Regions from separate parts of the Bradyrhizobium sp. B120 genome, predicted to be linked through region 3. Evidence: predicted binding sites of a transcription regulator. Region 3 holds the regulator's gene; each other region holds the start of a gene.
What was found. Region 3 encodes PhoB, which activates phosphate uptake and scavenging genes when phosphate is short. Its sites were predicted from a motif close to TGTCATNNANCTGTCAT; they were not measured.
Positions count from the first base shown of each region.

Region 1 (7,700 bases), 1.1 Mb from region 3:
GCGATGGCCGTGCGCTTCCCAGTGCATGGCGTAATCGCCGGCGGCGACCGCACGCTGGAAGGCCTCCGCGCTGACCTCTTCATTGTCTTCCGACGCCGAGGCCTGGCGGGTGATCAGGCGGCGAGGAAACACGACATCACGGTCATCGGCGCAGGCCGCCTTCGCCAGCCCCAGCAGCGTGTCCTTGCCGGCGCCGCTCGGGCCGACCACCAGGATCAACCGGCCTGGACCGACCGTGCTGGCCTGCTGTCCGGCGACGACGGACGCACCGGTCACGCGACCCTCCCCCCTTCGCGCCAGACGCTGCGCACGACAGGCAGATCGCGCGCGACGTGCACGCGGATCAGATCGGCGCGCCTGCCGACCGCGATCTCGCCGCGATCGGACAGGCCGACCGCTTCGGCGGGCGTCTTGGTCACGGTGCGGACAGCGGAAGCGAGATCGATCGCCGGCACATGCCGCGGCAGTTGCAGGGCGGCCATCAAGAGGCTGGAGGGGATGTAATCCGACGACAGGATATCGAGCATGCCCTCATTGGCGAGATCGACGGCGGCGATATTGCCGGAGTGCGAGCCGCCGCGCACCACGTTTGGTGCGCCCATCAGGATGTCGATGCCGGCGGCGTGCAGACCGCGCGCGGCTTCCATCGTGGTCGGGAATTCCGCGACCGCGACCTTGTCGTTGACGGCGTCGACCACGTTTTCGTCCGTGGTGTCGTCGTGGCTCGCGAGCGGAATCTTGTATTGATGTGCCAGCGCGACGATCGCGCGGGTGTTCGCCACCGCATATTCCTTCTGATAGGCGAAGCGCCGCGCGAACAGCACGTCGAGCTGGGCGTCGGTCATGCCGCCGCCCTTGCCGCGGTAGTAATCGCGCAGCTTGACCTCGTCGCGGAACTGGCGCTGGCCCGGCGTATGGTCCATCAGCGACATCAGCCGCACGTCCGGCCGCTCGATCAGCTCCTTGGCCTCGGCGACGACATCGGGCATCGGCACCTCGCAGCGCAGATGCAGGAAGTGATCGGCACGCAGCAGGTCCTCCTCGCGCGCGGCCGAGATCGCCGCCGCCAGCACGCCGGCGCGGCCGTCGACGTCCTCGGCGCCGTCCTCGCGCCAGACCCGCAGCGAATCCAACACCGTGGTGATGCCCGAGGTCGCGAGCTGCCCGTCATAGGAGATCACGGCGGCGACCGGATTCCAGAACACCTTCGGCCGCGGCACGTAGTGCATTTCGAGATGGTCGGTGTGCAGCTCGATCAGCCCGGGCATCAGGAGATCGCCGCCGGCGTCCTCGGCGGCCTCGGGCGCCCTGCCCTCGCCGAATTCGGCGATCTTGCCGTCAACGATCGCAACCCAGCCCTGCTCGATCACGCGATCGGCGAGGACCAGCCGGGCGTTGCCGATGATGGTGTCTTGCTTGGCAGTCATTTCAAACAGTCCTTCAGGCAGCAGCGGCGAACGAGGTCACATCGACGATACGGTCGGCAATCAGATGGCGGATTTCGTCGTCATGGACAATCGCGACCATCGCGACGCCCTTGGTCTTTTTCTCCGCAATCAGCTCGACCACCACTGCGCGATTCGCCGCATCGAGCGAAGCGGTCGGCTCGTCCAGCAGCAGAATCGGCAGGTCCGAGATGAAGCCGCGCGCGATGTTGACCCGCTGCTGCTCGCCGCCGGAGAAGGTCGAGGGCGGCAACGTCCACAGCCGCTCCGGAATGTTGAGCCGACGCAACAGTCTCCCGGCGCGTTCGCGGGCTTCCTCGCGCGCCACGCCGTTGGCGATCAACGGCTCGGCGACGACGTCGATCGTCGCCACCCGCGGCACGGCGCGCAGGAACTGGCTGACATAGCCGATCGTCGAGCGGCGGATGCTCAACACCTGGCGCGGCTCGGCGGTCGCGAGGTCAACAACCTTGCCGTGGTGGCGGATGCCGATCCGGCCGCTGTCGCAGCGATAATTGCCGAAGATCATCTTCAGGATCGAGGATTTGCCGGCGCCCGACGGGCCCGACAGCACCACGCATTCGCCGGGATCGGCGTGGAACGAGACGCCGCGCACCACCGGCAGCTCGACGCCGCCTTGTAAATGCATGGTGAAGGTCTTCTCGGCGTTGGCAAGTTCGATCATCGCGGTCATTGGCAAGCTCATGGCGGCAGTATCGAGGAAACGAGCAGCTGGGTATAGGGCTCGCGGGGATCATCGAGCACCTGGTCGGTGAGACCGGTCTCGATGACACGCCCGCCCTTCATCACCATCACGCGATGCGACAAAAGGCGCGCGACCGCGAGATCGTGGGTCACGACGATGGCGGCAAGGCCGAGCTCGCTGACGAGATTGCGCATCAGGTCGAGCAGGCGCGCCTGCACCGAGACGTCGAGACCGCCGGTCGGCTCGTCCATGAACACCAGCCGCGGCTCGGTGACGAGGTTGCGCGCGATCTGCAGCCGCTGCCGCATGCCGCCGGAATAGGTCTTCGGCGCATCGTCGATGCGGCCGACATCGATCTCGACTCGATCGAGCCAGGTCGATGCGGTGTCTCTGATACGACCGTAGTGATTCCAGCCGACCGCCATCAGCCGCTCGCCGACATTGGCGCCGGCAGAGACGCCCATCCGCAATCCCTGCGCAGGATCCTGGTGCACAAAGCCCCAGTCGGTGCGGAACAGGAAGCGCCGCTCGGCCTCGCCGAGCTCGGCAAGATCGCGCAGCACGCCGTCGCGCATCCGGTAGGACACCCGTCCCGCGCTCGGCGCGAGCTGCGCGGAGAGCAGTTGCAGCAAGGTCGACTTGCCCGAACCGGACTCGCCGACGATCGCAAGCACCTCTCCGGCATAGAGCGCAAACGAGACGTCGCGGCAGGCCGGGAGCCGGCCGTAATTCTTGCCAAGCCCCTCGGCCACCAGCAGCGGCTGATCATTGTCGAGGCTCGAGAGCTCAGACATGCGCCTTCTCCTTGTGCGGCGCCGCGCTCTCGGTGCCGTGATGGCCGGCGGCCTGGCGCTGCTCGCAGAAGTCGGTGTCGGAGCAGACGAACATCCGCCCGCCCTTGTCGTCGGTGACGATCTCGTCGAGATAGGAATTGTCGGCACCGCACAGCGCGCAGGCTGCGTCGAAGCGGTAGCGCGTGAACGGATGATCTTCGAAATCCAGCGAGACCACCGTGGTGTAGGGTGGGATCGCGTAGATGCGCTTCTCGCGGCCGGCGCCGAACAGCTGCAGCGCCGCGCAATTGTCCATCTTCGGATTGTCGAATTTCGGCGTCGGCGACGGGTCCATCACGTAGCGTGCATTCACCTTCACCGGATAGGCGTAGGCGGTCGCGATATGGCCGAAGCGCGCGATATCCTCGTAGAGCTTAACGTGCATCAGCCCGTATTCGGCGAGCGCGTGCATCCGCCGCGTCTCGGTCTCGCGCGGCTCGAGGAAGCGCAGCGGCTCGGGGATCGGCACCTGATAGACCAGCACCTGCCCGGCGTGCAGCGACGCCTCGGGAATGCGGTGCCGGGTCTGGATCACGGTCGCGTCCGTGGTCGAGGTCGTGGTCGCGACACCCGCGGTCTTGCCGAAGAACTTGCGGATCGAGATCGCGTTGGTGGTGTCGTCCGAGCCCTGGTCGATCACCTTCAGCACGTCGTCGGGACCGAGGATCGCGGCTGTCACCTGCACGCCGCCGGTGCCCCAGCCATAGGGCATCGGCATCTCGCGGCTCGCGAACGGCACCTGATAGCCGGGGATCGCGATCGCCTTCAGGATCGCGCGGCGGATCATCCGCTTGGTCTGCTCGTCGAGATAGGCGAAATTGTACGTCGGCGCGTTCATTCCGCGGCCTCCTGCAGTTCCACGGCCTCGTTGGCTTCCGCGAACTCCCGCCGCAGCTTGCGCAGCAGGCCGAGCTCGGACTGGAAGTCGACGTAATGCGGCAGCTTGAGATGCTCGACGAAGCCGGTCGACTGCACATTGTCGGAGTGCGACATCACGAACTCCTCGTCCTGCGCCGGCGCCGCCGCCTCCTCGCCGAGTTCGCGTGCGCGCAGCGCGCGATCGACCAGCGCCATCGACATGGTCTTGCGCTCGCTCTGGCCGAAGGCGAGGCCATAGCCGCGGGTGAAGCACGGCGCCTCGGTCGTCGAGCCCTTGAACTGGTTGACCATCTGGCACTCGGTGAGCTCGATCGAGCCGAGCGGGACCGCAAAGCCGACGTCTTCGGCTGCGAATTCGACCTCGACCTCGCCGAAGCGGATCTCGCCGGCGAAGGGATGGTTGCGGCCGTAGCCGCGCTGCGTCGAATAGCCGAGCGCGAGCAGAAAACCCTCGTCGCCGCGCGCCAGATTCTGCAGCCGCAGATCACGATCGGCCGGGAAGTTCAGCGGCTCGCGCGTGAGGTCGCCGACCGCAGCATCGCTATCGGCCTGCGGCGACGATTCGATCAGGCCGTCACGGCCGAGAATGTCGGTGACCCGCGGCGTTGCCGCCTGCGAGGCTTCCGCGGTCGCCGGCTGCTCCGGCACAAAACCTTCCGCGAGCTGCGGATCGAGCAGGCGATGGGTGTAATCGAAGGTCGGCCCCAGGATCTGGCCGCCCGGAACGTCCTTGAAGGTCGAGGAGATCCGTCGCCGCACCTGCATCGCGCCGGTATTGACCGGCTCGGTGGCGCCGAAGCGCGGCAGCGTGGCGCGGAAGGCGCGAACCAGGAAGATCGCCTCGATCATGTCGCCGCGCGCCTGCTTGATCGCGAGCGCCGCAAGCTCGCGGTCGTAGAGCGAACCTTCGGTCATCACGCGGTCGACGCCGAGCGCGAGCTGCTCGGAGATCTGCGCCAGCGTCACCTCGGGCACATCGCGATCGCCGCGCCGCTCATGCGCCAGCAGCCGATGGGCGTTCTCGATGGCGCGCTCGCCTCCCTTGACGGCTACATACATCGCTCACACTCCGCTTGCGATCAGCCGCGTGGTGCGCGGGATCGCGACAATCTTGTCGTCATGGACCAGCACGACGTCGATGCCGCGCGGGAACAGCGCTTCATTGATCGACAGCCGCTGGAACAGGTCGCGCGGCTTGATCATCGCCTGCAACAGCGCGCTGCCGTCGATGCCGGGCCCCTTCAGCTCGAAGGCCGGACCCTGCGTCAGGCTGTCGACCTGCAGGATCAGCGTGGTCGAGCGGTCAGGATATTCGTTGCTGCCGAACGCGAAGCGCTCCAGCGCCGGCAGGTTCGCGGCATCGCCGATCAGCGCGAAGCTCGCGATCGCGGAATCGGCGATCACCGGCGCGCTGGCGTGAAACTTCAGCCAGCGGGCGACATCCGGCGTCGCCGACATCGCGGCATCGAGCCAGATCGGCGTGTCGTGATCGAATAGCGTCAGCGCGATCGCGGCCGCGCCGCGCATCATGCCGGCGGGCGTTCCGACATCAGCGGCGACGCGCTGCACGCTGCCCGGGCGCGCCATCGCATCCATCACGGAGCGAAACGTGGACTGCGCCGACAGCACCTTGTCGGCAAACCCTGCGGGCATTTCGGCAATCGTCGTCATTGCATCACCCCTCACCGCGCACCATCGTGTAGAAATCAACCCGCGTCGCCGCGGTCTCCGCGGCCTTGCGACTGCGCTCGGCATTCATGGCGGCACGCAGCGGCGCGATCACCTTGGCCTCCACCTCGCCGGACAGCTCCGCGGACTGCACCATGGCGTCGCACAGCGCGATCATCTGCGCCTTGTGCGCATCGCGGCCGAGCGTGTAGCCGAAGCCGACTTCGCCGGTCGCAAGCCGCACCGCCGCGCGCGACACCGTCGCCTCGCCGACATTGAACGGCGCACCGTCGCCACCGATCCGCCCGCGCATCATCACGAGGCCGTTCTCCGGCTCGCGCAGGTTCTCATGCGTGGGCACCGCGATCGCCGCCAGCCTGCCTGCGATGTCGGCCGCGGCGGAGTGCGCCAGCACCGTCATTGCGGCCTTGCGCTGGGCCTGTTTGCTGTCGGGTCCGGTCGAACTCATGGTCGAATTCATGGGCAACCTTGCTTGTATCAAGTTGTCTATGATAATAGACAACTTGATAGCCGAGCGCCATGACTGTTTCGTGACAAACCGAAGATTTCTGGTATCACCGCGCGATGAGCATGCAGGAAAGTTCCGGCGTCGCCTTGTGGCGGCAGGTCGCTGACGGCATCGAGCGCGGCATCGCCGACGGCCGCTTTGCCGCGGGCGAAAAGCTGCCCGGCGAGATGGAGATCGCCGAGACTTACCGAGTCAACCGTCACACCGTGCGGCGGGCGCTCGCCGCACTCGCCGAGCGCGGCCTGGTGCGCGCCGAGCGCGGCAGCGGCACCTATGTCGAAGCCCAGCGCCTTGCCTACCCGCTACGCTCACGTACGCGATTCTCAGAGATCGTTGGCGCCGGCGGCCACGAGCCGCGCGGCCAGCTGATCGATGCAGGCAGCGACGTCGCCAATCGCGAGATCGCGCGCGAGCTCGGCCTGAAGATCGGCGCGCCGCTGATCCGGATCGAGGCGGTGCGGCTCGCCGATCGGACGCCGATCTGTGTTTCGACCACCTGGCTGTCGGCCGAGCGCTTTCCCGATGCCGGCAGCGTGTTCGCCGACGTTCGCTCGATGACGAAGCTGCTCGGGCATTACGGCGTCAAGGATTACCACCGCGCCTCGACCCGGATCACAGCGGCGATCGCCGATGCGACCGACGCCGCACGGCTCGATCTGCCGCTGGGCCGGCCGGTCCTGGTGGTCGACGCGACCGACGTCGACATGCTGGACCGCCCGCTGGTGACCAAGCGCTCGCGCTTCGCCGCCGAGCGGGTGGAGTTTCTCGTCGAGAATAGCTGACCTCTCTGCTCCCTCGCCCCGCTCTTGCGGGGGGAGGTTACACCACCGCCCTTTGGCCGATGATGGCAAAGCGCAACTTGCTCGAGATGAAATCGATCGCGGCGACCGCGATCAGGATCATCAGGATCAGGAACGACACCTTCTGCCATTCCAGCACGCGGATCTGCTCGGCGAGCTGCAGGCCGATGCCGCCGGCGCCAACGATGCCGATGATGGTGGCCGACCGCGTGTTCGATTCGATGAAGTAGAGCACCTGGCCAGCGATCACGGGCAACACCTGCGGCAGCAGGCCGAAGCGGATCTCATGCAGCGCGTTGCCGCCGGAGGCGCGGATGCCCTCGACCTGCTTGCGGTCCGCCGCTTCGATCGCCTCCGAGAACAGCTTTCCGAACGCGCCGAAGTCGGAGACCATGATCGCCAGCACGCCGGCGAACGGGCCGAGGCCGACGACGTTGATCCAGACCAGCGCCCAGATCAGCGTATCGACGCCGCGGATCGAGTCCAGGAAGCGGCGCACCGGAAAGCGGATCAGGTTTGAGGGGATGATGTTGCGCGCCGCCAAGAGACTGACCGGCAGCGCAAAGAGTGCCGCAAGCGTCGTGCCGAGCAGCGCGATCGACAGCGTCTCGCCGAGCGCCTGCATATAGAGCGGGAACGACGCGCCGGGATTCGGCGGGATCATCATCATGGTGATCCAGCCGAGCTGGCTCATCCCTGAGATCAGCTTCGCTGGCGAGAAGTCGAGATCGACCAGGCCGTATGCGAAGATCGCGAGCGCTGCCACGATCGTGGCCGGCATCGCCAGCCGCGCCGACGCGGGGCGTTCGAACACGCCAGGGTATTTCGCACGCAAGTCCG
Region 1 is NZ_CP185242.1:7,161,402-7,169,101, forward strand. Features, by position in the region: gene phnN (phosphonate metabolism protein/1,5-bisphosphokinase (PRPP-forming) PhnN) at 1-276, opposite strand, end outside; gene ACOIX3_RS33270 (alpha-D-ribose 1-methylphosphonate 5-triphosphate diphosphatase) at 273-1,427, opposite strand; gene phnL (phosphonate C-P lyase system protein PhnL) at 1,441-2,139, opposite strand; gene phnK (phosphonate C-P lyase system protein PhnK) at 2,148-2,945, opposite strand; gene ACOIX3_RS33285 (alpha-D-ribose 1-methylphosphonate 5-phosphate C-P-lyase PhnJ) at 2,938-3,822, opposite strand; gene ACOIX3_RS33290 (carbon-phosphorus lyase complex subunit PhnI) at 3,819-4,922, opposite strand; gene phnH (phosphonate C-P lyase system protein PhnH) at 4,926-5,534, opposite strand; gene phnG (phosphonate C-P lyase system protein PhnG) at 5,539-6,000, opposite strand; gene phnF (phosphonate metabolism transcriptional regulator PhnF) at 6,117-6,842, shown strand; gene phnE (phosphonate ABC transporter, permease protein PhnE) at 6,880-7,700, opposite strand, start outside.
Region 1: a site for PhoB is predicted at 6,072-6,088, ahead of phnF (phosphonate metabolism transcriptional regulator PhnF). Genes of this name have one in related genera too.

Region 2 (7,700 bases), 1.1 Mb from region 3:
CCTGACCCTGGTTGCGGTGTCGGCGAACAGTCCGGACAAGCACCGCAGCTGGATCGAAGGGCTCAAGTCTGCGCCGAAGCTGGTGCCGATCGAGCAGCTGGCCGAGGTCGCCGACATCGTGGTCGAGTGCGCGCCGAGCAGACTGGTGCGCTCGATCGTGGCGCCGGTGGTCGCGCGCGGCAAGACCGCGGTCGTGCTCAGCGTCGGCGCACTGTTGCAGAACGAGGACCTGGTCGACCTCGCGAAGGCGCATGGCGGCCAGATCATCGTGCCGACCGGCGCGCTGATCGGGCTCGATGCCGTGACCGCGGCCGCGGTCGGGACCATCCATTCGGCAAGGCTGGTGACGCGGAAGCCGGTCGCGGGCCTCGTCGGCGCGCCGCATCTGGTCGCGAACAACATCCGGATCGAAGGCATCACCGAGCCGCTGCGCATCTTCGAGGGCAGCGCGCGCGACGCGGCAAAGGGCTTTCCGGCCAATCTCAACGTCGCGGTGGCGCTGTCGCTCGCCGGCATCGGCCCCGATCGCACAAGGGTCGAGATCTGGGCCGATCCGACGGTGACGCGCAACACCCACCGCATCGAGGTCGATTCCGATTCCGCGCGGTTCTCGATGATGATCGAGAACATCCCCTCGGAGAATCCGAAGACCGGCCGCATCACCGCGCTGTCGGTGATCGCCTGCCTGCGCAAGCTGCGCGCGTCCTTGCGGATCGGGACGTGATGAAGATCGGGCCCGACGATCTCTTGCTGATCATCGACGTGCAGAACGATTTCTGCCCTGGCGGCGCGCTGGCGGTGGCCGATGGCGATGCCGTCGTGCCTGTCGTCAACCGGCTCGCCGGGCGCTTCGACCATGTCGTGCTGACCCAGGACTGGCATCCGGCGGGCCACAGCTCGTTTGCGACCTCGCATTCGGGCGCGGCGCCATTCTCCTCGATCACCATGCCCTATGGGCCGCAGACGCTGTGGCCGGATCATTGTATCCAGGGCACCGCCGGCGCCGCGTTTCATCCCGACCTCGTAACCGACCGGGCCGAACTCGTGATCCGCAAGGGGTTTCGCGGCGCAATCGATTCCTATTCGGCGTTCTTCGAGAACGACCGGACAACCCCGACTGGGCTCGCCGGTTATCTGCGCGAGCGCGGCCTCAGGCGCGTCGTGATGGCCGGGCTCGCGACGGATTTTTGCGTGCAGTATTCGGCGCTCGATGCACGGCGGCTCGGCTTCGAGACCACGGTCGTGCTGTCTGGCTGCCGCGCCATCGATCTCGGCGGCTCGCTTGCTGCCGCCACGGTGGCGATGCGCGAGGCCGGCGTGGCGCTCGTTGAGGAGATTCCCTGAGCGTGGCCGGGCCGGGGCAAAAACCATTGTTTTGACTGGCCTTTTGTTCTAATCCCCAGCCGTTGATGATCACGCGCAGCGGAGCTTTCGTGTCGGGACAGGTTTTGCGGATAGGAACGCGCAAGAGCGCGATGGCGCTCGCGCAGACGGACGAGGTCGCGCGGCTGCTGCGCGCCTCGGCGGGCGACCTTGCCGTCGAGATCGTCAAGTTCGAGACCCGCGGCGACCAGGACCAGACCAGCAAGCTATTGCGTCACGGCGGCAAGGGCGGCGCCTTCGTCGCCGAGATCCGCGAAGCCATGCGTGCCGGCACGTTGCAGGCTGCAATGCATTCGCTGAAGGACGTGCCGGGCAATGAGGAGACGCCGGGTCTCGTCCTCGCCGCGATGCTGGCGCGCGATGCGGCCAATGACAGCCTCGTGCTGCGGCCGGGCCTGACGCTGGATGCGTTTCGCGCCTCGCGCGGCAAGGGCTTCATGATCGGCACCAATGCCGTGCGCCGCGCCGCCTACCTGCGCCGGCTGTTTCCAGAGGCGACCGTGATCCATTATCGCGGCGCCGCCGACACGCGAATTGCAAAACTCGATCGCGGTGCCAAGCAGCGGCTGCCCGATGGCGGCGAGGTGGGGCCGGCGGATGCGCTGGTGATGGCGCGTTCCGGCCTCGAGCGCATCGGCATGACCGCGCGTATCGCGCATGATTTCTCCGTCGACGAGATGCTTCCGGCGGTCGGTCAGGGCATCGTCGCGGTCGAATGCGTCGAGGCCGACTGGGCGACGCGGGCGCGGCTCGCTGGTATCGACGATGCGCCGTCGCGGCTTGCGGCCGAGGCCGAGCGCGAGGTGCTGTGGGTGCTCAACGGCCATTGCAATTCGCCGATCGCCGGCCACGCCACGCTCGTTGGAAACGAGCTGACGCTGCGCGCCTCCGTGCTCGACGAGGCCGGTGCCGGCTTCATCGAGGTGACGCGGCGCGGGCCGGCGGACCGGCCGCGCGAGCTCGGCCGCGCCGTCGGCATGGAGCTGCTCGTGAAGGGCGCCGCCGAGATCATCGCGCGGACAAGGGTGGACGAATAGCGATATCTATCCCACGTCGTCCCGGCGAAAGCCGGGACCCATAACCACGAATGTTGGTTTTGGGACGTTGCTGGGACCGCAGCTCGCTTGAACAACTACTGACGGTGGTTATGGGTCCCGGCTTTCGCCGGGACGACACCGGTGTGGGGGGCCTAATCCCGATCAGCCTGCAACGGCCAACTGTCGATGATGCGGAAGCGCGATGCCGGGTCGGCTTGCTTGAATAGTGCGATGCGGTCGATCGTGAGCCGCGCAAGCTCGATCGCCGCGAACCGCTCGCGCAGCCGCGCCATGATCGGGCCGCGCCGCTCGTCGCTCAATCGCCCGGTCAGCGTCATGTGGAAGCGGAATTCCTCCATGACGTAAGGATAGCCCCAGCGATCGAGATAGTCGCGTTGCCGCTCCGTGAGCCGTTCGGGCCTGCGCCGCGCGCGATCTTGCGGCGTGAGCGGCGCACGGAACGTATCGAACGCGGTGACGCAATCGGCGGCGAGCTGTTGCAGATCATCCGAGCGGCTCGCCGGGATCACGGCGATGAAGCCGCTGATGGCATCGACAACCGGTTCGATCACCGGAATACGCCGCGCGCGGCCGGCGAAGGCAGCGCACGCATCGAGCAGCTCGGACTCGTTCCTGCCGTCGGCGAGCGCGGTCGGCGCCTTCAGGGTGGCGTGGAAGCCGTATTTGCGCGGATCCTCCGTCACCTCGCGCCAGTCGGGCGCGACGCCATCGGGAAACGGCAGGTCGTCGCCTGACACGGCATCGTAGCCGAGCAGCGCCGAACCGAAGCGGTGCAGGGCGCTGTCGGGTGACGGCGCATAATAGATCGCGTAGCGCGGAGTGTTGGCCATGGCGGCAGAATAGGTCCTGACTATGCTGCCGCAACCGTTTTGCGCGGGGCGAGCGAATGAACAAGGCAGCTCGCGTCTGCCAGATGCACCAACCGTCCGGCCGCGATCACGGCGACGATGCGCGGCCGCAGCGGCGCCTTGTCGTCGACGACGATGATGTCGGCGCGGCTGCCGGCGGCGAGCACGCCGCGGTCGGCAAGCCCCGCCGCGCGTGCCGGCGCCGACGAGATCAGGTCCCAGGCCTTGGCGAGCGGCAGGATGCCATCGGCGGCGAGGCGGAACGCGGCGAGCAGTTGTGCCGGATAATAGTAGTCCGACGCCAGCACCGAGCAGAGGCCCTGTGCGATCATGTCGGATGCCTTGGTCCAGCCGGTGTGGCTGCCGCCGCGCACCACATTGGGCGCGCCGAACACGATGAAGTCGCCGGCAGCGGCGGCGTCGCGCGCGGTCTCCTCATTGACGGGGAATTCGGCGATCGTGGCACCGAGCGCGCGAAACTCCTGGCGCATCGCCGGGGTGTTGTCGTCATGCGAGAGCATGCGGATGTTTGCCGCACGTGCAGCGGCAGCCAGCCGCGCGATCGACGCCGGCACCTCGGGACGGCGCGCCACGATCCGATCGAGCATGTCGTTGACGGCTTCGATGGAGAGCCCGGTGCGTTCGGCCAGCTGGTTGCGCTTCTTCGGCTTGACGTTGCTGTGGTCGTTGAAGGCGAACAGGTCGATGCGGCCCTCGGTGAGCCATTGAATGATCTCGGCTTCGGCTTCGAGATTGTGGGTCTCGTGACGCAGGTGGAAGCGCGTATCGGCGGCGAGCTGCGGCCGCAGCGCCTCGATCGCATCGAGCAGCTTGCGCGCATTCTCCGCGCTGCGCAGGCCGGGCTCCCACGACCAGGTCGTGCCATGGAACACGGTGGTGATGCCGTTGGCGATTGCCTGCCGGTCGCTGTCAACAAGCGCCACGTCGGTCGGGAAATCGACGCCGGGGCGCGGCATCATCTGCCGCTCGAACGCATCGCCGTGCAGGTCGATGATACCGGGCAGCACCAGTAGGCCACCGGCATTGATGTGGAGCGCGGCGCGGCTCTGTTCGGCGCCGAGTGATCCGATGTCGCGGCCTGAGGTCCGCAGCGAGGTCTCGACCAAGGCACCGTCAACCAGCGCGCGTCCGCCCTCGATGAAAATGTCCGTCACGATACGGTGCTCCGTTATTGATTCCGTGATTGGGATACGGCCTCGGCCTCGTACTTGTCGAGAAATTCCTCGACCGCGAGCGCGCGAAAGTCGGGCAGCACACGACGAAGTGTTTCGTGATCCCAGTCCCACCACGCGAGCGCGGCAAGGCGATCCGCTGCCGTCTCGGAGAAGCGTCGCTTCACCGGACGCGCGGGATTTCCGGCAACGATGGTGTAGGCGGGCACATCCTTGGTCACGATCGCGCCGGCGGCGACGACAGCGCCGGTTCCGACGTTCCGGCCCGGCAGCAGGATCGCACCGTGACCGATCCAGACGTCATGGCCGATATGCACGTGATGCGCACGTCGCCAGTTGAAGAAGTCGGTGTCGTCGCTCTCGCCGGGAAAATAGGCGCTGGCGCGGTAGGTGAAATGCGCCTGGGTCGCACGATGCATCGGGTGGTTGCCGGGATTGATGCGGGTCATCGCTGCGATCGAGCAGAACTTGCCGATCGAGGTGTAGGTGATCTGGCTATCGTTCACGACGTAGGAATAGTCATCCATGCTGACTTCAAGCAGGATGGTGCGCGCGCCGACCTCGGTATATTGGCCGAGCTTGCTCTCGCGTACCGACGCAGTCGGGTCGATCGTCGGCACAACCGAGAGTGTTTTTCCGGCCATCAGGGCCTCCGCAAATCGTGTAAATCTTTGGCTTCCGGGGAGATGCGCGCTCGTCATCAGGACGCTTGATGACAACATCATGACGTTGCGATGACGGCAAGGGAACGGCAAGGGAGGGGTGTGGACGATCGCCGCACTGCAACGTCACGTCACATAACTGTTAAACACCGGGGATAGCGATGGCTCAACGCGGCGCGGTTGGAGCATTACATGCTGGTGGTGGATGGTTTGACGTGCCGGTTCGGCACAAAAGCCGCAGTCGACAACGCATCCTTTTCGATCGCGCCGGGCAGCTTTGTCGGCGTGATCGGCCGCTCCGGTGCCGGCAAGTCGACCTTGCTGCGGATGATCAACCGTCTCGCCGATCCGACCTCCGGCCGTATCCTGTTTGAAGGCACCGATGTCACCGCGCTGCGCGGCAAGGCGCTGCGGCAGTGGCGGGCGCGTTCGGCGATGATCTTCCAGCAGTTCAATCTGGTCGGCCGTCTCGACGTGCTGACCAACGTGCTGATGGGCCGGCTTGCGCAGATCCCGTCGTGGCGTTCGCTGGCGCAAGTCTGGCCGGAGCAGGACAGGGCGCTTGCGCTGTCCGCGCTCGAGCAGTTCGACATCGCCCAGCTCGCGGCGCAGCGCGCCGATCAGCTCTCCGGCGGCCAGCAGCAGCGTGTCGCGATTGCCCGCGCGCTGGTGCAGGAACCCGACATCATCCTTGCCGACGAACCGATCGCTTCGCTCGATCCGCGCAACACCAAGATCGTGATGGATGCGCTGCTGCGCATCAACAAGCATTTCGGCATCACGGTGCTCTGCAATCTGCACTCGCTCGACCTGGCGCGAAGCTATTGCGACCGCCTGATCGGCATGGCGGCGGGGCGCGTGGTGTTCGACGGCGCCCCCGCGGCGCTGACCGACCATATTGCCCGCGAGCTCTACGACCTCGAGGCCAATGACGTCATGGGCGCGGCCCCGCTGCCCGTGCCCGATGGCGCAACTGCTCCGGCGCTCGGCACCGCAGCCGCGGCCTGAGCGGCGCATTTTCGAAAAACAGGGCAACCGGGCATTTCGCCCGGCCAATAGGCGTAACTACCAAAGAGGGGTAACATGATCACTCGTCGCATCGTTCTGGCCGGCGCCGCCGCGCTGGCATTCGCTGGCTCGGCTTCGGCCGAGGACTGGAAGACCAAGTATCCGGAGATCACCTTCGCGGTGATCCCAGCCGAAAACGGCTCCGGCGTCACCGAACGCTACGGCCCGCTTACCGAATATCTGTCGAAGGAACTCGGCATCAAGGTGAATCTGCGCGTCGCCAACGACTACGCAGCCGTCATCGAGGGCCAGCGCGCCGGCAACATCCAGATCGGTTACTACGGCCCGGCGTCGTTCGCCCGCGCCCGCCTCACCGGCGTCAAGACCGACGCGTTCGTGATCGACGTCAATGCCGACGGTTCGAAGGGCTATTATTCGGTGTTCTACGTGCTCGCCAAGAGCCCGTACCAGAAGGTCGAAGACCTCAAGGGCAAGAATATCGGCCTGGTCGATCCCAACTCGACCTCCGGCAACAACATGCCGCGCTTCAAGCTGAACCAGATGGGGATCGATCCGGAGACCTATTTCTCCAAGGTGGTCTTCACCGGCAGCCACGAGAACGCCGTGCTGGCGCTGGCGCAGGGCACCGTCGACGTCGCCGCCAACTGGTGGAATGCCGACGACGATTCCAACCTGACCCGCATGCTCGCCAAGAACATGGTGAAGTCGAGCGACGGCACGCCGCTGAAGAAGGAAGACTTCCGCATCATCGTGAAGTCCGACCTGATCATCAACTCGCCCTACGCCTATCTCGAGAGCCTTCCCGACGACATGAAGGCGAAGATCAAGCAGGCCTTCCTCGACATGCCGAAGAAGGACCCGGAAGCCTTCAAGAAGCTGTCCGACGGCAAGAACCTGCCGTGGCAGCCGGTCACCAACGCCGACTACGACAAGACCATCGAACTGATCAAGTTCGTCGACGCCCTGCGCAAGAAGGGCTCCTGATCGCACATCGCCGCTGAACGGGGCCGGGTTCGACAACCCGGCCCTTTTCGTTCATCCCTCGAGCAGACCGGCCCGCATCGATGGCGACCGCCATTTCCATCCTTCCAGCACAGCAATTGGCGACGCTGAACGATGCCTATCGCAAGGCGGTCGCGCGCAAGCGGCTGAAGGCGACGGTGGCAGCTGCGGTGTTCTGCGCGGCGCTGTTTATCGCAGCGCTCGGCGCCGATGTGAACCTGCACACGTTGTTCACCTATTTCGGCAACTTCGTCAGCTATTTCGACCGCATCCTGACGCTGGATTCCGGCGCGCGGGTCTGGACCGATCCGGTGGAATGGTTCTGGGGCCTGAAGAAATGGCTGCGGCTGCTCGGTGAGACCCTGCTGATCAGCTATGTCGGCACCCTGACCGGTGCTGTGCTCGCCTTTGCGCTGAATTTCTTTGCCGCCCAGAACACCTCGCCGGGACCATGGGTGCGCTTCATCATCCGTCGCCTGCTCGAATTCGCCCGCACCGTGCCCGGCATCGTGTTCGCGCTGATCT
Region 2 is NZ_CP185242.1:7,169,548-7,177,247, reverse strand. Features, by position in the region: gene ACOIX3_RS33355 (aspartate dehydrogenase) at 1-724, shown strand, start outside; gene pncA (bifunctional nicotinamidase/pyrazinamidase) at 724-1,344, shown strand; gene hemC (hydroxymethylbilane synthase) at 1,410-2,420, shown strand; gene ACOIX3_RS33340 (DUF1045 domain-containing protein) at 2,573-3,271, opposite strand; gene ACOIX3_RS33335 (alpha-D-ribose 1-methylphosphonate 5-triphosphate diphosphatase) at 3,292-4,464, opposite strand; gene ACOIX3_RS33330 (chloramphenicol acetyltransferase) at 4,479-5,126, opposite strand; gene phnC (phosphonate ABC transporter ATP-binding protein) at 5,337-6,152, shown strand; gene phnD (phosphonate ABC transporter substrate-binding protein) at 6,228-7,157, shown strand; gene phnE (phosphonate ABC transporter, permease protein PhnE) at 7,238-7,700, shown strand, end outside.
Region 2: a site for PhoB is predicted at 5,195-5,211, ahead of phnC (phosphonate ABC transporter ATP-binding protein). Genes of this name have one in related genera too.

Region 3 (7,700 bases):
AGTGACCTACAATTACGCGACCGTGTCGAAACACCAGGCCAGGATGCCCTTCTGCGCATGCAGGCGGTTTTCCGCCTCGTCGAACACCACGGATTGCGGCCCGTCGATCACCTCGTCGGTGACCTCCTCGCCGCGATGCGCGGGCAGGCAGTGCATGAACAGCGCGTCCGGCTTGGCGAGCGACATCAGCTTGGCATTGACCTGATAGGGCTTCAGCACGTTGTGGCGGTGCTCGCCCTCCTTGTCGCCCATCGACACCCAGGTGTCGGTGACGACGCAGTCGGCGCCGCGCACGGCGGCTTCCGGATCGGTGCCGAGCATGATCGGCGCGCCGGTGGCCTTGATCCAGTCCCGCATCGGCTTCTTCGGCGAGAGCTCCGGCGGGGTCGCGATGTTGAGATTGAACTTGAAGCGCTCGGCGGCGTGCGCCCAGGAGGCCAGCACGTTGTTGTCGTCGCCGGTCCAGGCCACCGTCTTGCCCTCGATCGAGCCGCGGTTTTCCTCATAGGTCATGAGGTCGGCCATCACCTGGCAGGGATGCGAACGCCGGGTCAGCCCGTTGATGACGGGCACGGTGGCATGAGCGGCGAGCTCGAGCAGCGCGTCATGGTTGAGGATGCGGATCATGATCGCATCGACATAGCGCGACAGCACGCGCGCGGTGTCGGCGATGGTCTCGCCGCGGCCGAGCTGCATCTCGGCGCCGGTCAGCATGATGGATTCACCGCCGAGCTGGCGCATGCCGACGTCGAACGACACCCTTGTGCGGGTCGACGGGCGCTCGAAGATCATCGCCAGCGTCTTGCCTTCGAGCGGCTTCCTGCCCTTCTCATGCGCCTTCAGCTTCGCCTTCATGGCGGCTCCGGCAGAGAGCATGTTGCGCAGCTCAGCGAGCGGCAGCTCGTTGATGTCGAGGAAATGACGGACCGGCTTGCTCATTATCCAGCCGCCTTCTTCGGCTGCGGCGCCGATAGCACGGAGCAGGCGTGCTCGAGCGCCGTGATCGACTGGTCGATCTCGGCCTCGGTCACGATCAGGGGCGCGAGGAACCGCACCACATTGTCGCCGGCGCCGACGGTGAGCAGCTTCTCGTTGCGCAGCGCGGCGATCAGATCGCCCGACGGCACCACCGCCTTGACGCCGATCAACAGGCCCTCGCCGCGCACCTCCGACAGCACGCCGGGATAGCGGTCGACGACGGAAGCGAGCTTCTGCTTGAGCAGCAGCGACATCTTCTGCACGTGCTCGAAGAAGCCGGGCTTGAGCATGACGTCGAGCACGGCATTGGCGGCGGCGACCGCGAGCGGATTGCCGCCGAAGGTCGAGCCGTGCGAGCCCGGCGCCATGCCGGCCGCAGCCGGCGCGGTCGCCAGCACCGCGCCGATCGGGAAACCGCCGCCGAGCGCCTTGGCCAGCGACATCACGTCCGGCGTGACGCCGGTGCGCTTGTAGGCGAACAGCTCGCCGGTGCGGCCCATGCCGGTCTGCACTTCGTCGAATGCGAGCAGCAGGCCATGCTCGTCGCACAGCGCGCGCAGCGCCTTGAAGAACGCCTGCGGCGCCGAGCGCACGCCGCCCTCGCCCTGCACCGGCTCGATCAGGATGCCGGCGGTGTGCGGGCCGATCGCCTTCTTCACCGCCTCGATGTCGCCGTGCGGCACCTGGTCGAAGCCGTCCATCGGCGGGCCGAAGCCCTCGAGATATTTCGCCGAGCCGGTCGCAGCCAGCGTGCCGAGCGTGCGGCCATGGAAGGCTCCTTCGAAGGTGATGATGCGGTAGCGTTCGGGATGGCCCTTGGAGAAGTGGTGGTGGCGGACCAGCTTGATCACGCCCTCCATCGCTTCGGCGCCGGAATTGCAGAAGAACACGAAGTCGGCAAAGCTCTGCTCGCACAGCCGCGCGGCAAGCACCTCGCCGTCCGGGCTCTTGAACAGGTTCGACATGTGCCAGAGCTTGGTCGCCTGCTCCTGCAGCGCCTTGACCAGATGCGGATGCGCATGCCCGAGCGCGTTCACCGCGACGCCGGAGGTGAAATCGAGATAGCGGTCGCCATTGGTTGCGATCAGCCAGGCGCCCTCACCGCGCTCGAAGCCGAGATCGACCCGGGCGAAGACGGGGAGCAGATGCGACGAGGCGTTGGTCATGGCGTTCACTGCCGGTTTGAAGCCGTCAATTGCTGCGCGCCTTGACGCCAACGCAGCAACCGCCAGCTTCGGAAAACAAAACGGCCGCCTTTGCGGGCGGCACGTGCGGGTCATTCTATGCGGCGGCCGGTCAGTGTCAATCGCCAGGAGCCGGCCTTTGCCGGCCTTCCTGCAATGCGAAACCGGCGCAATCCGGAGCATTCCGGTGCGGTGGAAAAGCCTCATAGCAATGCTTAACTTTGTGGGAACATGTGGACGCACGGCCGCGGACTCTTGCGCCAGAGTCACGCCATATTGTAGCGTTTGGCCTGTCGGGTACGACATCTCGTGCGGCAGTACTGGACCCTCTAAGTAGCCTTCGTGTCTCCTGTAAACGTTCGGGCGCAACACCGTGCCCGGCGAGGGCTAAGGGATTCTGGCCGCAGGGATATTTGTCCAGATTGGCTCGCAGCGCCGCTCCGATGAGTGGCCGGCGCCATGCGAAAGGAAGAATGTGATGACTCTATTGACATGGTCCGACGATCGCGTCGAGCAGCTGAAGAAGCTCTGGGAATCCGGCCTCTCGGCCAGCCAGATCGCGGCGGAACTTGGCAATGTGACGCGAAACGCCGTGATCGGCAAAGTACATCGGCTCGGCCTCTCCGGCCGCGCCAAGGCCCCCTCCACGGCTGCGCCGCGGCAGCGCAAGGCGCGCCCCGCCCAGCATATGATGCGGGTGGCGCGCCCGGTCTCGCGCGGCAACACCGCGCTTGCGCACGCCTTCGAGGTCGAGATGGAGCCCGATCCGATCTCCTTCGACAACGTGGTGCCGATGAGCCAGCGGCTGTCGCTGCTCGAGCTCAACGAGGCCACCTGCCACTGGCCGGTCGGCGATCCCTCGAGCCCGGAATTCTTCTTCTGCGGCGGCAAGGCACTCGCCGGCCTGCCCTATTGCGCGCATCACTCGCGCGTCGCCTACCAGCCCGCCGCCGATCGCCGCCGGCCGTCGGCGAAGCCACAGATCAAGTAAGCACTCGGGAAACTGCCTGGACTACAAAACAAATCCCCGCGAAAGCGGGGATTTTTTTGTGGCTCGTAGCCCGGATACAGCCGCCAGCGTCGTCCCGGCGCAGGCCGGGACCCATAACCACGAATGGGTGTTGTTAGAAAGTCGTCTAGCCGCGTGCCGATTGCGCCCGCCGCGGCGTATGGGTCCCGGCCTTCGCCGGGACGACAGGGTGTTGCGGCTTGTGATTACCGCACGGCCTTACGGCTGCGGCTCGGCCTTCGCGAAGCGGTCATCGAGTGCGTAGCCGGCGCCGCGCACGGTGCGGATCGGATCCTGCTCGCGGCCCGGATTGAGCAGCTTGCGCAGGCGGCCGATATGCACGTCGACGGTCCGCTCATCGATATAGATGTCGCGGCCCCAGACGCTGTCGAGCAACTGCTCGCGGCTGAACACGCGGCCAGGGTGCTCGAGGAAGAATTCGAGCAGCCGGTACTCGGTCGGACCGAGATCGATCGGACGCCCCGAGCGCGCCACGCGGCGCTTCTCGCGGTCGAGCTCGATGTCGCCGTAAGTCAGCACGGTCGCAAGCCGCTCCGGGCTCGCGCGGCGCAACAGGCCCTTCACCCGCGCCAGCAGTTCGGGCACCGAGAACGGCTTGACGATGTAATCGTCGGCGCCGGTGGCAAGCCCGCGCACGCGCTCGCTCTCCTCGCCGCGCGCGGTCAGCATGATGATCGGAAGCTGCTTGGTCTCGGGCCGCGCCCGCAGACGGCGGCACAGCTCGATGCCGGACAGGCCCGGCAGCATCCAGTCCAGTACCACGAGGTCGGGAACGCGCTCCTTCAGACGGGTGTCGGCATCGTCGCCGCGCCCGACCGTTTCGACATCGTAGCCTTCCGCATCGAGGTTGTAGCGCAACAGTGTCGTCAGCGCTTCCTCGTCTTCGACTACCAGAATGCGTGCGCTCATCGGTTTAAGTTCTCTCTCTGTGGTGATCCGTTGCCCAGACGCAAACCGAAACGCTTACTTTCCTGAGCATAATCCCCGCGGAAACGACTTGTCGTGAAGACAATCCGGCTCCGCGCTTGCGGATCATGTCCTAGGTACCCGGCACCGTGGTGGCAAAGTTGGTCATGTCGCCCTTCGGACGCTTGTCGGTGATCTGCTGGCCCTCGATCATATAGAACACGGTTTCGGCGATGTTGGTGGCGTGATCGCCGATCCGCTCGATGTTCTTGGCGCAGAACATCAGATGGATGCAGAACGAGATGTTGCGGGGATCCTCCATCATGTAGGTCAGCAGCTCGCGGAACAGCGAGGTGCAGATCGCATCGACCTCCTCGTCGCCCTTCCAGACGTTCATCGCCGCCGGCAGGTCGTGCGCGGCATAGGCGTCGAGCACCGACTTGACCTGCGACAGCACGAGGTCGGTCATGTGCTCAAGGCCGCGGATCAGCTTCAGCGGCTGGAAATCGCTTTCCAGCGCCGCGACGCGCTTGCCCATGTTCTTGGCGAGGTCGCCGATCCGCTCAAGGTCGGTGGCGACGCGCATCGCGCTGACGATTTCGCGCAGATCGATCGCCATCGGCTGGCGGCGGGCGATCGTCAGCACCGCGCGCTCTTCGATGACGCGCTGCAGATTGTCGATCTCGATGTCGGCGGCGACGACGCGCTTGCCGAGCGCGACGTCGCGACGGATCAGCGCGTCGACCGACTCGGTGATCATCCGCTCGACGAGGCCGCCCATCTCGGCGACCAGGCGGGTCAACTCCTGCAGGTCGCTGTCGAATGCCTTGGCGGTATGTTCAGAAGCCATCGCTTGTCTCCCTCATGATCCCGGGGATCATGATTTGGTGTCCTCAGTTTCGCATGATCCGATCGGAAAACCGGTGCCCACTTTTGCCGATCATGCGCTAGCCGAACCGGCCGGTGATGTAGTCCTGGGTGCGTCGATCGCTCGGCGAGGTGAAGATCTTGTTGGTGTCGTCGAACTCGATCAGCTCACCGAGATACATGAAGGCAGTCTTGTCGGAGACGCGCGCCGCCTGCTGCATGTTGTGGGTTACGATCGCGATCGTGTAGTCCTCGGAGAGCTCCTGGATCAGCTCCTCGACCTTGGCGGTCGAGATCGGATCGAGCGCCGAGCACGGCTCGTCGAACAGGATCACCTCGGGCCGCACCGCCACGGTGCGCGCGATGCACAGGCGCTGCTGCTGGCCGCCGGAGAGCGACAGGCCGGAAGCGTTCAGCTTGTCCTTGACCTCGTTCCACAGCGCGCCGCCGCGCAGCGCCTTCTCGACCCGGTCGTCCATCTCGGACTTCGAGATCTTCTCGTAGAGGCGGATGCCGAAGGCGATGTTCTCGTAGATCGTCATCGGGAACGGCGTCGGCTTCTGGAACACCATGCCGACCCGCGCGCGGAGCAGGTTGAGGTCGAGCTTGGGATCGAGAATGTTGGTCTGGTCCAGCATCAGCTGGCCGACCGCGCGCTGGCCCGGATAGAGATCGTACATCCGGTTGAAGATGCGCAGCAGGGTCGACTTGCCGCAGCCCGACGGGCCGATGAACGCCGTGACGCGGTTGGTGCCGAGCGTCAGGTTGATGTTCTTCAGCGCGTGGTGCTCGCCGTAATAGAAGTTGAGGTTGCGCACCGTGACTTTCGGCGGCGCTTCCGGCAGCGGCACCTGGGGAACGTGGCTCGCGACGGTTGTGGAGACGGAAAGCTCGGTCATTTTGCGGCCCTTTCGGCACCAAGGATACGCGCGCCGATATTCAGCGCGAGCACAGTGAAGGTGATGAGCAGCGCACCGCTCCACGCCAGCTCTTTCCAGTAGGCGTAGGGGCTCTGCACGAAGTTGTTGATGGTCACCGGCAGGTTGGCCATCGTCTTGGTCAGGTCCAGGCTGAAGAACTGGTTCGACAGCGCGGTGAACAGCAGCGGCGCGGTCTCACCGGCAACACGGGCGGTCGCCAGCAGCACGCCGGTGATCAAGCCGCTACGGGCGGCACGATAAGCGATCCGCTTGATCACCAGCGAACGCGGCAGGCCGAGCGCGGAGGCCGCCTCGCGCAGCGGATTGGGCACCAGCAGCAGCATGTCCTCGGTGGTGCGCAGCACGACCGGGATCACGATCACGGCGAGCGCAAGACTGCCTGCGATCGCCGAGAAGCCGCGCATCGGCACCACCACCGCGCCATAGATGAACAGGCCGATGATGATCGAAGGCGCGCTGAGCAGGATGTCGTTGATGAAGCGGATCACCGAGGTCAGCTTGTCGTGCTTGCCGTACTCAGCGAGGTAGGTGCCGGCGAACAGGCCGAGCGGCGCGCCGATGCCGACGCCGATCACCGTCATGATGACCGAGCCGACGATGGCGTTGAGCAGGCCGCCTTCGGTCGAGCCCGGCGGCGGCGTGTTCTGGGTGAACAGCTGCACGCTGAGGCCGGCAAGGCCGTTATAGACCAGCGTGAACAGGATCAGCGCCAGCCAGGTAACGCCGAACAGCGCCGCGCCGACACAGAGTGCGCGAATGACGATGTCGCTGCGGCGGCGGGATTTGTAGATCGGGTTCATGGCGCTATTTCCCCGCTTTCGTTTCAAGCCGCATCAGCATCAGCCGGGCGCCGGCGAGCACGAAGAAGGTCAGCACGAACAGCAGGAGGCCGAGCAGGATCAGGCCGGACTGGTGCAGGCCGTCGCTCTCGGCGAATTCGCTAGCGATCGCCGCCGAGATCGTGGTGCCCGGCGCGAAGATCGACGACGAGATGCGGAACGAGTTGCCGATGATGAAGGTCACCGCCATCGTCTCGCCGAGCGCGCGGCCGAGCGCCAGCATGATGCCGCCGATCACGCCGACCCGGGTGTAGGGGATCACGACGCTGCGGACGACTTCCCAGGTGGTGCAGCCCATGCCGTAGGCGGCTTCTTTCAGCACCGGCGGCACGGTCTTGAACACGTCGACCGAGATCGCGGTGATGAAGGGCAGCACCATGATGGCAAGGATCAGCGCGGCGTTGAACAGGCTGAGATAGGACGGCGGACCTGCGAACACCGCACCCAGCACCGGAACGCCCTCGAATATCCTGATCATGAAGGGCTGGAACGTGTTGGCCAGGAACGGGCCCAGCACGAAGAAGCCCCACATGCCGTAGATGATCGAGGGAATGCCGGCGAGTAGCTCGATGGCGATGCCGATCGGGCGGCGCAGCATTTGCGGGCAGAGTTCGGTGAGGAAGATGGCGATGCCGATGCCGACCGGAATGGCGATCATCATCGCGATGACCGAGGTGATCAGCGTGCCGTAGATCGGGCCGAGCGCGCCGAGCACCGGCGGATCGGCCGAGGGCGCCCAGCGCTGCGTCCAGAGGAAGGCGAAGCCGTATTCCTTCATCGCCGGCCAGGCGCCGGCGATCAGCGACAGGATGATGCCGCCGAGGATCAACAGGACCGAAATCGCCGAGATGCGGGTGATCCAATAGAAGGTGAGATCGCCGAGCTTGAAGGCGCTGAGGGCCTTGGCGCGATCGTAAGGTCCCGCGGCTTCCATCACATCGCTCTGAACAGCCAT
Region 3 is NZ_CP185242.1:8,270,782-8,278,481, forward strand. Features, by position in the region: gene argF (ornithine carbamoyltransferase) at 13-939, opposite strand; gene ACOIX3_RS38370 (aspartate aminotransferase family protein) at 939-2,144, opposite strand; gene ACOIX3_RS38375 (GcrA family cell cycle regulator) at 2,641-3,153, shown strand; gene phoB (phosphate regulon transcriptional regulator PhoB) at 3,391-4,101, opposite strand; gene phoU (phosphate signaling complex protein PhoU) at 4,232-4,948, opposite strand; gene pstB (phosphate ABC transporter ATP-binding protein PstB) at 5,046-5,864, opposite strand; gene pstA (phosphate ABC transporter permease PstA) at 5,861-6,706, opposite strand; gene pstC (phosphate ABC transporter permease subunit PstC) at 6,711-7,700, opposite strand.

Region 4 (7,700 bases), 4.5 Mb from region 3:
GTCGCGATGAGCACGTCGATGATGAAGGGGTTGCAGCTCCGCAATTTGATCCGGCTGCGGTTGCAGGATGTCGCGGATCAGTTGCCCGGCACCGTGGGCTTCGTCATCCCCGACCGTTTTCAGCTGGTCTATCTGGAGTTCGCCCGTGCGGCGAACGCGCTCGGCCTGCATGAGGCCACCGGCAGCCGCATCTCGATGGCGACCACTGCCGCCGGTCACGCCTACACGGCGGCGCTCGATCCCGCGATCGGCGATGCGCTAATATCGGAGATGGAAGGCGAGTTGCCGGACAGCGCCAAGATGTTGACGCCGCGCATCGCGGCCAACCGCCGCCACTTGCAGGAGCACGGCTACGTCGTCGCCTGCGGCCTGTGGAGCCCGCACATCAACGGCGTCGCGGTGCCGCTGTGGTCACCGCAATACCAGACCTATGTGGTCACCACGATCGGCCTGCTCTCGGCGATGTATGACGAGCAGCGGCTGCATCGCGAGGTCGCGCCGCTGATGGTCGACCTCGCCGCCGCGGTCGGCAGCCTGCTCGAAGGCGCCGACGGCGACATCTTCAGCAATCGGATCGAACGCAAGTCACTTCCGGTGGCCGCCCATAACAACAACAAAATCATCAAGACGGAGGCAATGAATGAACTGGAAGCCGGAACTCGACGACCTCGCCCGGCGCGAAGCGTTCGCGCGGGAGATGGGAGGCGTTGACAAGGTCAAGCGGCAACGCGACCAGGGCCGGCTCACGGTTCGTGAGCGTATCGACAAGCTCGTCGACCAGAACAGCTTCCACGAGGTCGGTGCCATCTCCGGCATCGCCGAATACGACGAGAGCAACGAACTCAAGCATCTGACGCCGGCGAACTGCGTGTTCGGCCGCGCCAGGGTCGACGGCCGCACCGTGGTCGTGGTCGGCGACGATTTCACCGTGCGCGGCGGCTCGGCCGATGCATCGATTTCCGCAAAGCCGTTGATGGCGGAGGAGATGGCGCACGACTTCCGCCTGCCGATCGTCCGCGTGATCGAGGGCTCGGGCGGCGGCGGCTCGGTGAAGACGATCGAGACCAGGGGCGCGGCCAATCTGCCCGGCGGTGTCGGCGGCACGCGCTGGTACTGGTACACGACCGCCAATCTGGCGCGCGTGCCGGTGGTCGGGCTCGGGCTCGGCTCGGTCGCAGGCCTTGGCGCGGCACGGCTGGCGGCCACGCACTACTCTGTCATGACCAAGAGCTCCGCGATGTTCGTCGCCGGCCCGCCGGTGGTGAAGCGCCTGGGTCAGGATCTGACCAAGCAGGAGCTCGGCGGCGCCGACATTCAGACCCGCGCCGGCGCGATCGATCAGGCCGTCGAGACGGAGGAGGAGGCGTTCGACTATGCACGGCGCTTCCTGTCCTATCTGCCGGCGTCGGTCTACGATCTGCCGCCGACCATTCCCTGCACCGACGATCCGGAACGTGCCGAGGAATCGCTGTTGAAGGCCGTGCCGCGCAACCGCAAGCAGGTCTACAAGATGCGGCCGATCATCGATGCCGTCGTCGACAAGGGCTCGTTCTTCGAGGTCGCCAGCAATTTCGGCCGGCCTGTGATCACCGGACTGGCGCGGATCGAGGGCAGGGCGGTGCTGCTGCTCGCCAGCGATCCCTTCCACTACGGCGGCTCGTGGACCGCGGACGCCTGCCAGAAGGTGATCCGCTGGGTCGACTTCGCCGAGACCTTCCATCTGCCGGTGGTCTATCTGATGGATTGCCCCGGCTTCATGATCGGGCTCGAGGCCGAGAAGTCGGCGACCATCCGTCACGGCGTGCGGGCGATGGCGGCGGTCAACCAGAGCACCGTGCCCTGGTGCACGATCATCATCCGCAACGCCTTCGGCGTCGCCGGCGTGGTGCATCAGCCGGCCAACCGGTTCTCGATGCGCTATGCCTGGCCGTCGGCCTATTGGGGCTCGCTGCCGCTCGAGGGTGGCATCGAGGCTGCCTATCGCGCCGAGATCGATGCGGCCAGTGATCCCGCGGCCAAGCTGCGCGAGATCGAGGATCGCCTCAACAAGCTGCGCTCGCCGTTCCGCTCGGCCGAGAAGTTCTGGGTCGAGGAGGTGATCGATCCGCGCAAGACGCGCTCGCTGCTCTGCGAGTTCGCGCGTCTCGCCGAGCCGATCCGCAAGGCCGGGCCGCCGAGCAACATGTCGACGCGGCCGTAAGGCCGCCGCCGCGAACCACCGTGTCATGCGCGGGCTTGACCCGCGCATCCATCGTCCGCAACGGCGGACGAGTAAGTCATGCCAAGCGGGATGGATTGCCGGGTCGAGCCCGGCAATGACGACCTTATCTACTCCGCTTCCCGATGCACGTCGTGGATCACGATGCCCATGCCGTTCTCGGGCATCTTGATCCATTCGCGCCGCTTCAGCGAGCGCTTGGTGTCCTCGTGTCCGCTCGCCCAATGCTCGCGCATCGAGGTGCCGGAGAATTCGTGGTCCTTGGCGTCGCCCTCATAGGCCTTCTGCTGATAGATCAGCTGCAGCAGCGTGATCCCCGGCAGCCGAGCGTTCGCCTTCTTGAGCTGGCGCTCTTCTTCCGACAGCTGGTCGTCGGGGATTTTTCCCAGCGCGTTGTGCAGGGCGGTGCGCAGATTGTAGGTCTTGCGGTAGACGTCGGTGTTGTAGCGGGTGCGCGACGAATACATGATGTCCTTGTGGCGGGCCATCACGTCCTGGATGTCGCGCGGTAGCGTGCCGCGTGCGGAGAACAGGTCGACCTGGAACACCAGCGAGTTGGCGTTGTCTTCCTGATCAAGCAGATGCTGCAGCGGCGTGTTGGAGACGATGCCGCCGTCCCAGAAGTGATCGGTCCCGACCTTCACCATCGGCAGCGCCGGCGGCAGTGCGCCGCTCGCCATGATGTGCTCGGGGATGATCTCGTCATGGGCATTGTCGAAATAGATGAAGTTGCCGGACAGCACGTTCACCGCGCCGACCGCAAAGCGCATCTTCTTGGAATTGATGCGGTCGAAATCGACCAGCTCGAGCAGCGATTCACGCAAGGGCGTGGTGTCGTAATAGCTCGTGGCGGTGCGCGCGCCGGCCGGGCTGAGCCACGGATTGCTCTGATGCGGGGTGAAGAAGCCGGGCTGTCCGAGCGTCGTCGTCAGCCATGAGCTGGTGAAATTGCGCGCCTTGCGAAAGATGTCGCCGTCCGGCGTGTAGTGCCAGATCTTGCGGGAGGTGATGCGATCCCAAAACGTGTGCAGCCGCTCCAGCCGCTTCTCGGGCGGATTGCCGGCGATGATCGCCGAGTTGATCGCACCGATCGAGACGCCGCAGACCCAGTCGGGCTCGATACTGGATTCATGCAGCGCCTGATAGACGCCGGCCTGATAGGCGCCGAGGGCGCCGCCGCCCTGCAGAACCAGCGCCACGCGATCGCATCCTTCGGGACGCCAGCCGGGCGTCGCGTGATCGATATCGTCGACATGAGGGGACCGCGCGTCCATATCAGACACTCCAAAAATTGCGGCGAGAATTCAGGGTGCCGATGACGCCGTGATGACAAGTGCCGCGCCGGCGCACGGCGCATCCGCCATGCCCGCCTGCATGGTTAGCATTGGCCTGATCAGCGACACGCGGGTCATGCAAGCGTAACCGCGGTCATGCCCGTGACGGAAATCCCTCATATCGCTGTCAATCTCGGCCGCTAGCCTCCGCCCAATGTTTCCGAACAGGGGGTTATTGCGATGCGCAGGGAAGATCTGCTCAAGCTTCCGTCCATGCCGGCTGCTGGTCCGAGCTATCCCGCCGGACCCTACCGCTTCATCGATCGCGAATTCCTCGTCATCACGTATGAGACCGATCCTGAATTGATCCGCGCCGGCCTGCCTGAGCCGCTGGAGCCGATCGAGCAGGCGATCGTGCATTACGAATGGATCAAGATGCCCGACAGCTCCGGCTTCGGCAGCTACACCGAGTCCGGCCTCGTGATCCCCGCGCGGCTGCATGGCGAAGAAGTCAACTTCGTCTGCCAGATGTATCTCGACGATGATCCACCTATCGCGGCCGGCCGCGAGATCTGGGGCTTTCCGAAGAAGTACGCCCATCCCAAGCTCGAGATCGTCAAGGACACCCTGACCGGCACCCTGGAATATGCCGGCCAGCTCGTTGCGATGGGCACGATGGGCTACAAGCACGAGAGCATGGCGGGCAATGGCGACATCACCCGCGCCACGCTGTCGAAGACGCAAGTCAATCTGAAGATGATCCCCGGCGTCGACGGTCATCTCGAGATCTGCCAGCTCGTTGCGATCAACCTGACCGACATCGTCGTCAAGGGATCGTGGATCGGGCCGGGCCGCCTGCATCTGGTGCCGCACGTCAACGCACCGGTCGCGGATTTCCCGGTCAAGCGCGTCGTCGGCGCGCATCATTACATCGCCGATTTGACGCTGCCGTTCGGCCGCGTCGTGCACGACTACAACAAGGACGTCGCAGAGGCGGCACCGACCGGTCTCGCCGCGGAGTAGCACGCAGCGAGGCCCGATCAGGCCGCGACCGGCTTCGCCTCCGGCGCGACCTTGGGCTGCGGCCGCGAGATCGCCAGCACACTCAGCGCGGCGATTACGCAGAGCGCGCCGGCGATGAAGAAGGCCGGCAGATAGCTTGCATAGAGCGTGCGCGACAGCCCGGCCCCGAACGCGGCGGCGCCGGCGCCGAGCTGGTGGCCGGCGAAGATCCAGCCGAACACCAGATTGGCGCGCTCAGCGCCGAAGCGCTGCGCGGTCAGGCGCACCGTCGGCGGCACGGTCGCGATCCAGTCGAGCCCGTAGAACATCGCAAACAGCGACAGGCCGTAGAACGTGAAGTCGGAGTACGGCAGATACAGCAGCGACAGCCCGCGCAGGCCGTAGTACCAGAACAGCAGCTTGCGATTGTCGAAGCGGTCCGACAGCCAGCCCGAGATGATGGTGCCGAAGAAATCGAAGATGCCCATCGCCGCGAGCAGGCTCGCGGCCTGTACCTGCGGGATGCCGTAGTCGAGGCACATCGGGATCAGGTGGACCTGGACGAGGCCGTTGGTCGAGGCGCCGCAGACGAAGAAGGTCGCGAACAGGATCCAGAACACCGACGACTTCGAGGAGTCGCGCAGCGTGCCGAGCGCGGCCGCCATGATCGGCGCATTGGCCGGCGGCGGCGCGGGCAGGGGCGCGGTGCCTTCGTCGCCGAACGGGCGCAGGCCGACGTCGCTCGGCCGGTCGCGCATCACCATCAGCACGGCAAAGGCGGCGACGCCGAGCATGACGCAGACGAGGCCGAGCGCGACACGCCAGCCGTAACGCTCGGTGATGGTCGCGAGCAGCGGCAGGAAGGCGAGCTGTCCGGTCGCGACGCTCGCAGTGAGCATGCCGATCACGAGGCCGCGTCGCGCCACGAACCAGCGCGTCGCGATCGTCGCGCCGAGCACCAGCGCGGTCATGCCGGTGCCGATCCCGATCACCACGCCCCACAACAGGACGAGCTGCCACACCTGCGTCATGGCGAGCGAGGCCAACAGTCCCGACACCACGATCAATTGCGCCGCCAGCGTCACATTGCGCAGGCCGTAGCGGTTCATCAGCGCGGCGGCGAATGGCGCCATCAGCCCGAACAGGATGAAGCGGATCGACAGCGCGGAGGAGATCTCGGCGGTGGACCAGCCGAATTCCTTCTGCAGCGGCACGATGAAGACACCGGGTGCGCCGACGGTGCCGGCCGAGATCAGCGCAGCCAGGAAGGTCACGGCGACCATCACCCAGCCGTAATGGATGTTGCGGCGGGCGAGGGCGGAAGCAAGCCAGTTCGAGATCATTGGGCCCCGGATGAAATACAATGAGGGTTCTATTCGTGATGCACAATATGCCACGAGGGAGCTATGGCTAAAATGCCAAAGTTCCCTCGTTTTCGGACTCGGAGGTGGGGCCGTTTTAAACTAGTGCGTGACCCGCTCGACGGCGATCGCGGTGGCTTCGCCGCCGCCGATGCACAGGGCCGCGACGCCGCGCTTCAGATTCTGCGCCTCCAGCGCGTGCAGCAGGGTCACGATCAGCCGTGCGCCGGTGGCGCCGATCGGATGGCCGAGCGCGCAGGCGCCGCCGTTGATGTTCAGCCGGTCACGCGGAATGCCGAGGTCGCGCTGCGCCGCCATCGCCACCACCGCGAACGCCTCGTTGATCTCGAACAGGTCGACATCGCCGACGCTCCAGCCGACCTTGTCGAGCAGCTTTCTGATCGCCGGGATCGGCGCGGTGGTGAACCATTGCGGCTCCTGGCTGTGGGTGGCGTGGCCCTTGATCTCGGCCAGAACAGGCAGGCCGTCGCGGTCGGCGAGCGAGCGCCGCGCCAGGATCAGCGCCGCGGCGCCGTCGGCATTGGCCGAGGAGGCGGCCGGTGTGATGGTGCCGTTGGCGCGGAACGCCGGCTTCAGGCCGGGGATTTTTGCCGGATCGACCTTCAGCGGGTGCTCGTCATTGGCGATGATGCGCGGACCAGCCTTCTCCGTGAGCGTGATCGGCGCGATCTCCGCCTTGAAGGCGCCGCCCTCGACCGCTTTGCGGGCGCGGCTTAGCGTCTCCATCGCATAGGTGTCCTGGTCGGCGCGGGTGAACTGATAGGCTTCCGCGGTGGCCTCGCCGAAATCGCCCATCGAGCGGCCGGTCTCATAGGCGTCCTCGAGCCCGTCCATCATCATGTGGTCGATGATGCGGTCGTGGCCGGCGCGATAGCCGCCGCGCGCCTTCTGCAAGAGATACGGCGCGTTGCTCATGCTCTCCATGCCGCCGGACAGCACGATCTCGGCCGAGCCGGCCTTGATGATGTCGTGCGCCAGCATGGTCGCCTTCATGCCGGAACCGCAGACCTTGTTGACGGTGGTGGCGCCGGTGGCATCCGGAAGCCCGGCGCCGCGCGCGGCCTGACGGGCGGGGGCCTGGCCCTGGCCGGCGGGCAGCACGTTGCCCATGAACACCTCGTCGATGCGCTCGGGCGCAAGCTTAGCGCGCTCCAGCGCCGCGCCGATCACGTGCGAACCGAGCTTGTGCGCCGCGAGCGGCGTGAGCTCGCCCATGAAGCGGCCAAGTGGGGTGCGGGCGGCGGAGAGGATGACGACGGGATCGGTGCTGGTTGCCATGGCAGGATTCCCTTCAATGCCGGGGATTTGATTGGATTATTATCATCATATGATGCGATGCAAAAAATGCAACTCCACGTCCTATGACAAAATGTCGTGTTCGCATGAGTTGGAGTGGCCGGGATAGTTCCGCAATCACCACCGTCGTCCTGGCCAAAGCCGGGACGACGCCGAATGTGTGGCGCGGTCCTTATCCACAATCGTCGTCCCTGCGAAAGCAGGGACCCATAACCACAGGGTCGTGTTGTTAGAGAGGGGTGTGGCCCCAGCGTCGCGCAACAAATCCCATTTGGGGTAATGGGTCCTGGCTTTCGCCAGGACGACGATGAGGATGGGTTCTCGCGCGATACGACGTACCGTCATTGCGTACCTGATCTCGGTGTCATCGCCAGGCTCGACCGGGCGATCCAGTATTCCAGAGACGTTGGTGCTCGAATCGAGAAGCCGCGGCGTACTGGATCGCCCGCATGCGCGGGCGATGACAGTTGTAATGGGGATACAGCTTCGCGCTCTCGCGACATGATTTGCCCGAGCTTTGCTTTTCAT
Region 4 is NZ_CP185242.1:3,784,693-3,792,392, forward strand. Features, by position in the region: gene ACOIX3_RS17005 (IclR family transcriptional regulator) at 1-711, shown strand, start outside; gene ACOIX3_RS17010 (acyl-CoA carboxylase subunit beta) at 641-2,200, shown strand; gene ACOIX3_RS17015 (patatin-like phospholipase family protein) at 2,329-3,492, opposite strand; gene ACOIX3_RS17020 (acetoacetate decarboxylase) at 3,733-4,515, shown strand; gene ACOIX3_RS17025 (MFS transporter) at 4,533-5,837, opposite strand; gene ACOIX3_RS17030 (acetyl-CoA C-acyltransferase) at 5,958-7,154, opposite strand.
Region 4: a site for PhoB is predicted at 3,534-3,550, ahead of ACOIX3_RS17020 (acetoacetate decarboxylase). Genes of this name have one in related genera too.